DNA from 3 places in the Bacillus sp. DTU_2020_1000418_1_SI_GHA_SEK_038 genome. Region 2 is predicted to be linked to each of the others. Evidence: predicted binding sites of a transcription regulator. Region 2 holds the regulator's gene; each other region holds the start of a gene.
What was found. Region 2 encodes Rex, which represses fermentation and respiration genes when NADH is low (regulators of the CRP and FNR family bind a similar motif). Its sites were predicted from a motif close to TTGTGAAATATTTCACAA; they were not measured.
Positions count from the first base shown of each region.

Region 1: RRV45_RS07600 (YwiC-like family protein) is a predicted target of Rex. The motif match lies at 1,614-1,631, and genes of this name have one in related genera.
Region 3: RRV45_RS11880 (DoxX family membrane protein) is a predicted target of Rex. The motif match lies at 1,644-1,661, and genes of this name have one in related genera.

Region 1 covers NZ_CP135435.1:1,527,131-1,530,411, forward strand. Annotated here, with positions in the region: gene glp (molybdopterin molybdotransferase MoeA) at 1-1,047, shown strand, start outside; gene mobB (molybdopterin-guanine dinucleotide biosynthesis protein B) at 1,041-1,568, shown strand; gene RRV45_RS07600 (YwiC-like family protein) at 1,689-2,405, shown strand; gene RRV45_RS07605 (Crp/Fnr family transcriptional regulator) at 2,449-3,141, opposite strand.
Region 2 covers NZ_CP135435.1:506,368-509,648, reverse strand. Annotated here, with positions in the region: gene RRV45_RS02725 (CPBP family intramembrane glutamic endopeptidase) at 229-960, shown strand; gene RRV45_RS02720 (YdiK family protein) at 957-1,163, shown strand; gene RRV45_RS02715 (redox-sensing transcriptional repressor Rex) at 1,197-1,844, opposite strand; gene moaC (cyclic pyranopterin monophosphate synthase MoaC) at 1,932-2,423, opposite strand; gene abc-f (ribosomal protection-like ABC-F family protein) at 2,783-3,281, shown strand, end outside.
Region 3 covers NZ_CP135435.1:2,400,055-2,403,335, reverse strand. Annotated here, with positions in the region: gene qoxB (cytochrome aa3 quinol oxidase subunit I) at 1-264, shown strand, start outside; gene qoxC (cytochrome aa3 quinol oxidase subunit III) at 264-860, shown strand; gene qoxD (cytochrome aa3 quinol oxidase subunit IV) at 863-1,147, shown strand; gene RRV45_RS11885 (hypothetical protein) at 1,282-1,512, opposite strand; gene RRV45_RS11880 (DoxX family membrane protein) at 1,753-2,748, shown strand; gene RRV45_RS11875 (carbohydrate kinase family protein) at 2,912-3,281, shown strand, end outside.

The DNA.
Region 1 (3,281 bases), 1.0 Mb from region 2:
AATCCAATTGAATTTGAAGTTATTGATCATATCGGTGCCGGACACGTGACAAGTAAAAAGGTTGGCGCATTTCAGGCGGTCCGCATTATGACTGGGGCACAGATGCCTGCAGAATGTGATGCCGTTGTGATGCTTGAGTTATCAAAAGGGTTTGAAAAAAACGGAAAAAATTATATGTCCATTAAACGTTCATTCAATTCAGGGGATAATATCTCATTCAGGGGGGAGGATGCAAAAGAAGGGGATATCCTTATTAAAAAAGGGATAAAAATAAATCCAGGAATTCAGGCTATACTTGCTACGTTTGGCTATGCAAAAGTTCCAGTTGCGAAAAAGCCAGTAGTAGGATTATTTGCTACGGGTACAGAACTGCTAGATGTTGATGATCCTTTAGAACCTGGCAAAATTAGAAACAGCAACTCTTATATGATTGCTGCACAAATAGAACGTGCGGGTGCCGAGGTTCTTTATTTCGGTAAACTTCCTGATGAGTTTAAAACATGCTATGAAGCTGTAAATTCAGCTTTAGATAAAGTAGATATGCTTATCACAACTGGTGGAGTATCAGTTGGAGACTTTGATTACCTTCCAGCCATATATAGTAAACTAAATGCTAAAGTTCTTTTTAACAAAGTAGCAATGAGGCCTGGCAGTGTGACGACTGTAGCACAGTTAGAAGGAAAGCTTTTATTCGGTTTATCGGGAAATCCATCCGCTTGCTATGTTGGTTTCGAACTATTTACCCGTCCAATCATAAGGAAAATGCTATTTGCTGAAAAGCCTCATCTTCGGAAAGAGAATGCTGAACTTACGGTTGAATTTGCAAAAGCAAACCCTTTTACCCGCTTAGTTAGAAGTACTGTCACTGTAAAGGACGGAAAATTATTGGTTTTTCCAAGCGGTGTAGACAAATCCAATATCGTAATGAGCCTTGCTGGAGCTAATTCATTAATGATTCTGCCAGGGGGAACAAGGGGTTTTCAAGCAGGCTCTGAAGTCGATGTATTGCTGCTTGAGGATTATGACGGAAGCGAGTGGCCATGGTAAGGTCTCCATATGTTTTTCAAGTGGTTGGCTACCAAAACAGCGGGAAAACAACACTTGTAAAAAAAATTATTACACATCTTAAGAAACATGATTTAACAGCCGCTACAGTGAAGCATCATGGGCATGGAGGAAAGCCTAATCTGCTTGAAACAAAAGATTCTAGTCAGCATATTTCTTCTGGAGCGCTTGCAGCTATTGTGGAAGGGGATGGAAGAATTCTGCTCCAAGCGGAGAAAATGAATTGGACGCTTGACGAGCAGCTTGTGATCCTAATGCAGTTTAATCCAGACTTTATCATAATTGAAGGTCATAAGCATGCCAGCTTTCCTAAGTTTGTGCTCTTGAAAGACATAGAGGATTCCAAACTCCTTTCAGTATTAAGCAATATTAAAGTTGTGTTATATTGGTCTGAAGAAACTAGCACGATTCAAGATGAATTTCCTTCACTTCCGTTTTTCTCAATACACGACAATGCAGGAGAAGAGTGGATAATAAACTACCTAATAAATCAACACAGTTAGTTAAATGTCCTAAAAACCGTCACAATTCGGCGGTTTTATTTTTTTGTGTGATTCATTTCACTTAAATCATCAATTCGAACCTATATAGTAAAGTAAGGTAGCAAAGGGGGGGAGAAAATAGTGAAGCTATTTTTACCAAAGCAGCATGGTGCATGGGCAATGGTCATCATCCCATTCTGGCTGGGAGTTGCTGCAGCTGAATTTATGTGGATTCACATCCCTTTTTTTATTGGCTGGCTTTTACTTTATTTAGCTACATATCCAATGCTTCTTTTATTCAAAAGGAAAAAAATAAATTTTTATCGTAAATGGGCATTGATCTATTTAGTTCCGGCCTTGATTCTGTTGATGTTTCCTTTATTGGTGAGACCATCTATTATAATTTTTGGCCTGTCGATGATCCCATTCTTTTTACTCAACGCTTATTATTCATCCAAAAATAGAGATCGCGCATTTGGAAATGATGTAAGCGCTATATTAGTTTTTTCATTTGCTGGCTTGGCTAGCAGCTATCTTCCTGCAGGAGAACTTAATTTAACTAGCTTAACCATCTTTATTGCCTCCATATTATTTTTTATAGGAAGCACCTTTTTTGTAAAAACAATGATTAGGGAGAAGAAAAACCAAACATTTAAATGGATTTCATGGATATTTCACATAGGAGTTATTACTGTCTGGTTTATTGCTGGTAAGCCTTTATTGGTTATCTCATTCATCCCTAGTTTGATTAGAGCCATCATTTTCTACGGCAAGGGGCTGACAATGGCTAAACTTGGAATTCTTGAAATTGTTAATGCGGCATTTTTCTTCATTCTTGTACTCATTCATGTGATATAGAGGCAAACAAAAAAAACGCTTATTTTTAAGCGTTTTAATTTTTTTATTCTATATTACATATCTCAACTGGGCAGTTTTCACAGTCTATTTCGTTTTTTAAATAGCTTAGGCTGTGAATGGTAATGATACCTTTTTTAATAGAAATAATTTCCTTTTTTCGAAGTTCGCCTAACATCCGATTGACAACTTCTCTGGATGTTCCGCAAAAATTAGCGAGCTCTTGGTTCGTTAATGGGATGCTTAAAGTAATTCCATTTTCGGAAATCACCCCATAGCTATTGGAAAGTCTAATTAATGTTGAAAATAGGGCACCCTTTTTCCCATGGAGAATGAGATCTCTAAATTTAGTTTGCGTTTTTCGATATTGAAGGCTTGTCCACTTCATTAATTCAAGTGCTAGCTGATGCTCCTGTTTTAATCTTTCCTCTAATTCATTTTGAGCGATAACCGCAACCTCTCCACCCTCAATTACCTTTGCACTTAGCATATACCTTGGTGCTGAACAGAAAAGTGTAAGCTCCCCAATGATATCACCTGTAGAGCACATCCTTAAAGTAAGCTCACGCCCATCTGGAACGATTTTACTTATTTGAATTAAACCACTTTCAATAACAAACAGTTCACTTGCTTTCATCCCTTCTTGGAATAGAAAGGTGCCTTTTTCAATTTTTCTTTTATGATGAACAGTTAGTAATAACTCCTTAAGCTCATTAGAAAACTCATTTTGAGACTCCATATGATAAACCACCTTTTCCCGTAGTGTATGTCCGTGGGAAAAACGAACCTTTAACTTTAGAATAATTCAATCTTTTAGGGTTAATAACACTATTATATTGTAAAGATAAAAAACTTCAACAAAAAACAGTTGATTTTATC
Region 2 (3,281 bases):
CACAATTATTATATTAATGAATCTGCTGTATATTTGCAAGAGTGAAGCTCAAATTTTTTGTAAAAAATATTTAAGATGGGCCACTTAACTTTTACAGACATTGCCAAATGATAGTTTATCCTTAAAATCCAGGCAGCAAACCATCTTTTTAAGTCTACAATTTGAAACTTGGACCTTTTTACGGGTAAAATGAGGATTGGTATACACAATGGATAAGGAGATAAAATATTGAGAAAAGAATATTGGTATATTCTCATTGCTTATATAGGGATGCAATTATCTAGTTTAATCGGGGTTCCGTTCATAGCGTTTTGGGGAACACTATACGGCAAAAGCATGGCTGACATGGAAACCATCGCTGTCACTTCTTGGATTGTCATTAGCTTTACAATCACATTAATTATTACGTTGGCACTCCTCCGAAAAGAAATGAAGGAAAGCCTTTCATTGAGAAATGCAACGTCTGCCGGATCTTCCATAGCTTGGGCCATTGGTGGAGTATTCCTTGCTTTATTTGCGCAATCTATTGCCGCCAATATAGAAAATTTAATTGGAATTGAAATGGGCTCAGAGAACACACAACAAATTATTAGACTTATTCAAGCATCACCCTTAGTCGTTGTTGTCAGCTCTATTATTGGTCCAATTCTAGAGGAAATTATCTTCCGAAAGATTATTTTCGGAACGCTTTATCAGAGGCTGAACTTTTTTCTTTCTGCCTTAATAAGTTCTGTTATTTTTGCTCTTGCTCACTTTGAGTTTGAACATATTCTTTTGTACTCAGCGATGGGCTTTACCTTTGCTTTCCTATATGTGAAAACAAAGCAAATTCTAGTACCGATTTTTGCGCATGTGGCTATGAATACACTTGTCGTCATTATCCAATTTAACAGAGAAAACATTGAAAACTGGATAAAAGAAGCGGAAAAAATGCAAAGCTTTATTGGAGGATTTTTATGAGAAGGACACCATTGTTATCAGGCATCATCTATATTATTCTAGGGATCCTCTTTACTTATATCGCGATCCAAAACATTCAAAGAAACGAAGGCTGGGGAATATTTACTTACTTTCTAATTATTATCGCAACCTTTGACTTAGGTACCGGCCTGCGGATGGTTGCAATTCATTTCAAAATTATCAATAACAAACAAAGAAAATGAGCACATGAATAGTGCTCATTTTCTTTGTTTAGCTTATTCTTCCTCTGCAGGATAATGCTTAAGAAAGTATATAAGCGACTGCAGCTCTACAGCTAAATCAATATGATGGATTCTGATTGAGGACGGTACAGATAAACGGGCAGGAGTAAAATTCAAAATTCCATTTATACTGCTTTGGACAATTCGATCAGCAATAGGTTGTGCTGCAGGAGCGGGAACAGTTAAAATCGCGACTTGAATTTGTTGGTCCTCGATTACTTTTTCCAGATCACTCATATGATAAATTGGTACATCACCAATGAATGTCCCAACTTTTCCCTCGTCTACATCAAAGGCTACTTCAATTTTCGTATTATTGTTTTTGAGGAAATTATAGTTTAAAAAGGCAGTGCCTAAATTACCAACACCAATAAGGGCTACTTTCGTTAATTCATCCTGATCTAACGTTTTCCGAAAAAAGGTTAGTAAATAATTTACATTATAGCCATATCCTTTTTTCCCTAAAGCTCCAAAGTAGGAAAAATCCCGCCGAATTGTAGCAGAATCAACCTTTACTGCTTCACTTAATTCTGCAGAAGAGACTCTTTGTTTCCCAGAAGCATGCAAATTTTTTAAGAATCGATAATATAAAGGAAGCCTTTTGGCTGTTGCTTGTGGAATTTTTAATGACTCATTCGCCATTATCTTATCTCCTCTCTTACGTTTGCTCAACACATTGTGACAAATGTTTAATTATTTAGGAGCTTTATTTCATTTATAATCAATAGATTATAATCTGGAATCCCTTTTAAAATCTCCATTTTTTCCGCCTGTTTTTTCTACTAAATAGGTTTTGCCAATGACCATCCCTTTATCAACTGCCTTACACATATCATAAACTGTTAATGCACATACGGATGCAGCTGTTAACGCTTCCATTTCAACTCCAGTATTCCCCTTTGTTTTGACAGTAGCGGCAATGAGCAGTGTATATTCTTCTTGATCGAGGCTCCATGAGAACGAAATATCTACTCCTGTTAATGGTATTGGGTGACACATTGGAATGATTTCCCACGTCTTCTTGCACGCCATCACTCCCGCGACTTGTGCAACCGCGAGTACATCACCTTTTTTCATTTTATTAGAAGTGATTTTTTCATATATTTCTTTATTAACTGTAATACTGGAATGAGCAATCGCAGTTCTCGCCGTCACCGATTTCTCGCTTATGTCGACCATCTTTGCTCTGCCTTCTTGATTAAAATGGGTAAAATCAGACATTTAAAACACCTCACAACAAAATCATACACTATTTTTAGGCAAATGTGTAAAACACTTCACAATAATTCTTGTCCATCCTCACATACATTGCCCAACAAATATGAATGAGTTACACTTATTCTATAAAGTGAAACTTCAATCAGTGGGGGTTTTCTTCATCCCCCATTGATTGTTAGTTGCGGCCCACAGGATGTGGGTCACACAGACGTTGCCACAGGATGTGGCGTTCTTAGTCTGTGTTCCTAAATTCGGGCATTTACGGGCTGTTGATCCCCCACTTAGTAATTTTTGCTTACTCAACTTCTTAAAGTGGGGGTCTTACAGCCCGTTAATCTGCGATAAAGCTTGAGGTGAACAAAATGATTTTATTACAAGTCAATCAATTAATAAAGAACTTTGGTGCTGAAGTTATATTATCGAATATAAAGCTTGAAGTACAAACTAGAGATAGAATTGCCCTTGTGGGACGAAACGGAGCAGGTAAATCCACGCTTTTAAAAATGATCGCCGGCCAAATGTCTTATGATTCTGGTGACATTATTAAGCCAAAGGAAGTGGAAATTGGGTACCTAGCCCAAAATACCGGTCTTGAATCCGAAAGATCCATTTGGGATGAAATGTTAACTGTATTCGAACATCTGCAAAAGCTTGAAAAGGAATTGCGAAGACTCGAGAATGAAATGTCTGATCCGCAAGCAATGGAAAATCCCGACAAATATGAACGCATTTTAAAAGAATACGATGATCGGCAAGTTCAATTTAAGGAACAAGGCGGTTATCAATACGAATCGGACATTCGCTCGGTTCTCCATGGCCTGAACTTTCAATCCTTTAGCTATGATACGAAAATATCCACTT
Region 3 (3,281 bases), 1.9 Mb from region 2:
CATAAGAAAAAAGGTACACCAATTTATAAAGATAAAATTGAAAAAATTCATATGCCAAATAGCAGTGGCGTTCCGTTTATTATGAGTAGTATTTTCTTCGTATGGGGCTTCTGTTTTGTATTTAGCATGTGGATTCCATTAATCATTACTACGATTGGTATTTTTGCTTGTATGGCTCATCGTTCATTTGAGAAGGATGACGGATTTTATATTTCCGTAAAAGAAGTTGAAGACACAGAAAAAAAATTGCGAGGTGCTAGCTAATGAAAATAGATCACGCGCTTCCACTTGAATATAGTACTGAGCAAAATCAAATGAATATTTTAGGCTTCTGGATTTTCCTTGGAGCTGAAATTATGCTCTTTGGCACACTTTTTGCAACCTACTTCACATTAGTAGATCGGACAGGAAGCGGGCCATCAGGAGCCGAGATTTTTGAAATTGCACCAGTGCTCATTGAAACATTCGTGCTTTTAACAAGTAGTTTCACGATCGGTCTTGGTGTTCATGCGATGCGCATTGGCCGTAAAAAGGCGATGATGACCTTTTTTGCCATCACACTCATTCTTGGCCTAATCTTCTTAGGCGTTGAGATTTATGAATTCGTACACTATGTTCACGTTGGAGCAGGTCTGCAAACGAGTGCCTTTACTGCGGCCTTATTAACAACATTAGGAACGCATGGAGCGCACGTTACGCTTGGTTTATTCTGGGGATTATTCATCATTCTCCAAGTGAAAAAACAAGGTTTGACACCGAAAACAACGAATAAAGCGTTTATCTTTTCACTTTACTGGCATTTCCTAGACGTTGTTTGGATTTTCATCTTCAGCTTCGTCTACTTGAAAGGATTGATGTAAAAATGAGTGAATTATTCCCGCGCAAACAAGTCATTGGTTTTGTATTTTCGTTAGTTCTTACTGCTGTGGCGCTTGCTGTTTACTTCTTTGATTTATCATTTGCAATGGGTATGACCATTCTATTAATAACAGCATTCGTGCAAGCAGGTGTTCAACTCGTTGTCTTTATGCACGCTGGTGAAACAGGAGACAAAGGTTCGATTTATACGAATATTTATTATGCATTTGCCATCGCCTTAGTGACCATTTTCGGTACGTTACTCATTTTGATTTGGGATATGGCATAAAATATGTAAGGGAGCGTCAATTATGGCGCTCCTTTATTTGTTTTAGTAAACGTTAAAGATTAATAGAATTGTACTTAAATATGAAATCGTCATGGCAAACTACCCCTAGATTTACCAGTGTTCGTTCTATCTCGCTAAAAAATTTTGATGCCCTTATCTGTTTTTTCATTCATTTCTTCTGTCGCAACGAAGAATACCCCTATAAGGAAGATAAAAATAGCCCCCATTACAGTTCCAATACCAATTCCTGTAACTATGCTGTAATCGCTTACAAAAAACCCGTATAAGAAAATTGCTATCCCAATTGCAAGTACTGTGTAACCAACAGATTTAGCAGCATTAAGTATTTTTAACTTAGAATCCATTTATTTCATCCCCCTTTTCATACATTATTCATTTTGTTCACAAATTTGTCAAATACTTTTTGTTAAAGAGGGAGGGACAGACTGTCTGGCAAAGTTCATTTGCAGAAGAATTCAAGTGTCACCTGTTTGTTATGTGATAAACTTCACATAAAAGTCAGTTTTAATCCATACGTAAAAATCATAATTGGGGTATATTATTAATGTATTCATCTTGTTTATATAGAGAAGAGGAGTCTTATAATGAAAAGGATATTTCAACTTCTATTATTGTTAGGCATCATATTTTCTCCGTTTTTTACGCATGCACATGTAAAGTGGTTCACAGAGGTTGCCCCTCTAAAAGAATCGATTGAAAATATATTATCGCCATTATTTATTTTGTTAGCCATTATCGCAGCAATTGCGTTGGCTCTACTGGCGATTATTATTCCAAAAACAACTGAATGGAGCACCATCAAGAAAATAGATAAAAGACTTTCTAGCTTAAGAAAGTACAGCAGAAATATTTTGAAATATGGAACTGCTGTTTCTTTAATCATCCAAGTATCAAACGGCACATTGTTTGCGCCAGAATTTCTACTCGAAAATACAAGCATTATAGTTCTGGTTTGGGTAATAATCGGATTATTGCTTATTCCACATCATATTCCCACAAAACTTGGGGCAGTTTTATTATTAGGCTTATTCGTATTTATAACAATTGATAACGGTATTTTCCACATGTTGGATTACGGATTTTATGTCGCCATTATTGGTGTCTTATTAGTAGGAAATACGAAACTAGAGGATATTGGTTTTCCTTTCTTATATTTAGGCACGGGTTTATCTCTATGCTGGGTGGCAGTTGAAAAGTGGGTATACCCAGCGATGACTTTAGATATCGTTGCAAGCCACAGTGTTCCAACTTTTGGTTTTCCGCCAGATGCATTTATTGTTATGGCCGCCTTTATTGAGTTCGTGGTTGGGTATTTATTAGTGGTCGGAATATTGAATCGGGTTTTGGGATTTGTTGTAACCGTTATATTTATCATGACAACCATGTTATTTGGTATGACAGAAATTATCGGTCATTTTATGATTCATATTGTATTAATCGTCTTTATAATTGAAGGGGTTTCCTTTTACAATCCTCCGATTAAAATGCATAATACTAAAGTCGATCAGTTTATCTTTGTATTTTTAAATTTTATCTTTGTTCTAGCTACATTTGTGTTAATATATTATCGGTTTGCATGATATAGTTGTTAAAAAGGTTCTGAGTTAATAGTTGTTCTACTAATATCATTACTAAACTGAACATGTCGCAGGCATGTTCAGTCTTTGTTCATAAACGATGTACTTACATAACCATTGTTGTTGAAAAAGGAAATAAATCAATAGTCCCCAAGGAGTAACCAAAATGAATAAAAATGGAATTATTTCATTCGGAGAGGTCATAGTAGATATGATTTCTCAAGATAAAACGAATAAAAATTTTCAGCCGTTCCTCGGTGGGGCAACGGTTAATTTAGCTGTAGGCGTGAAAAGATTAGGTGTAAAATCCTATTATCTTTGTAAAATAGGTATGGATGAAACAAGTGTATTCGTTGAGAAGGCCTTTAAAAAAGAGGAGGTTTGTCTCGATTATTGTGTGCGTTCTTCTACAAAGAAGATCTGTTTAGTGTATGTTCAGCAAGATAGTAGCGGTGATAGAGTGTTTCATTCATACGTGAATCCAACACCTGACGAATGGCTGACGGAAAATGAAATAGAGAAAGAGCTGTTTGAAA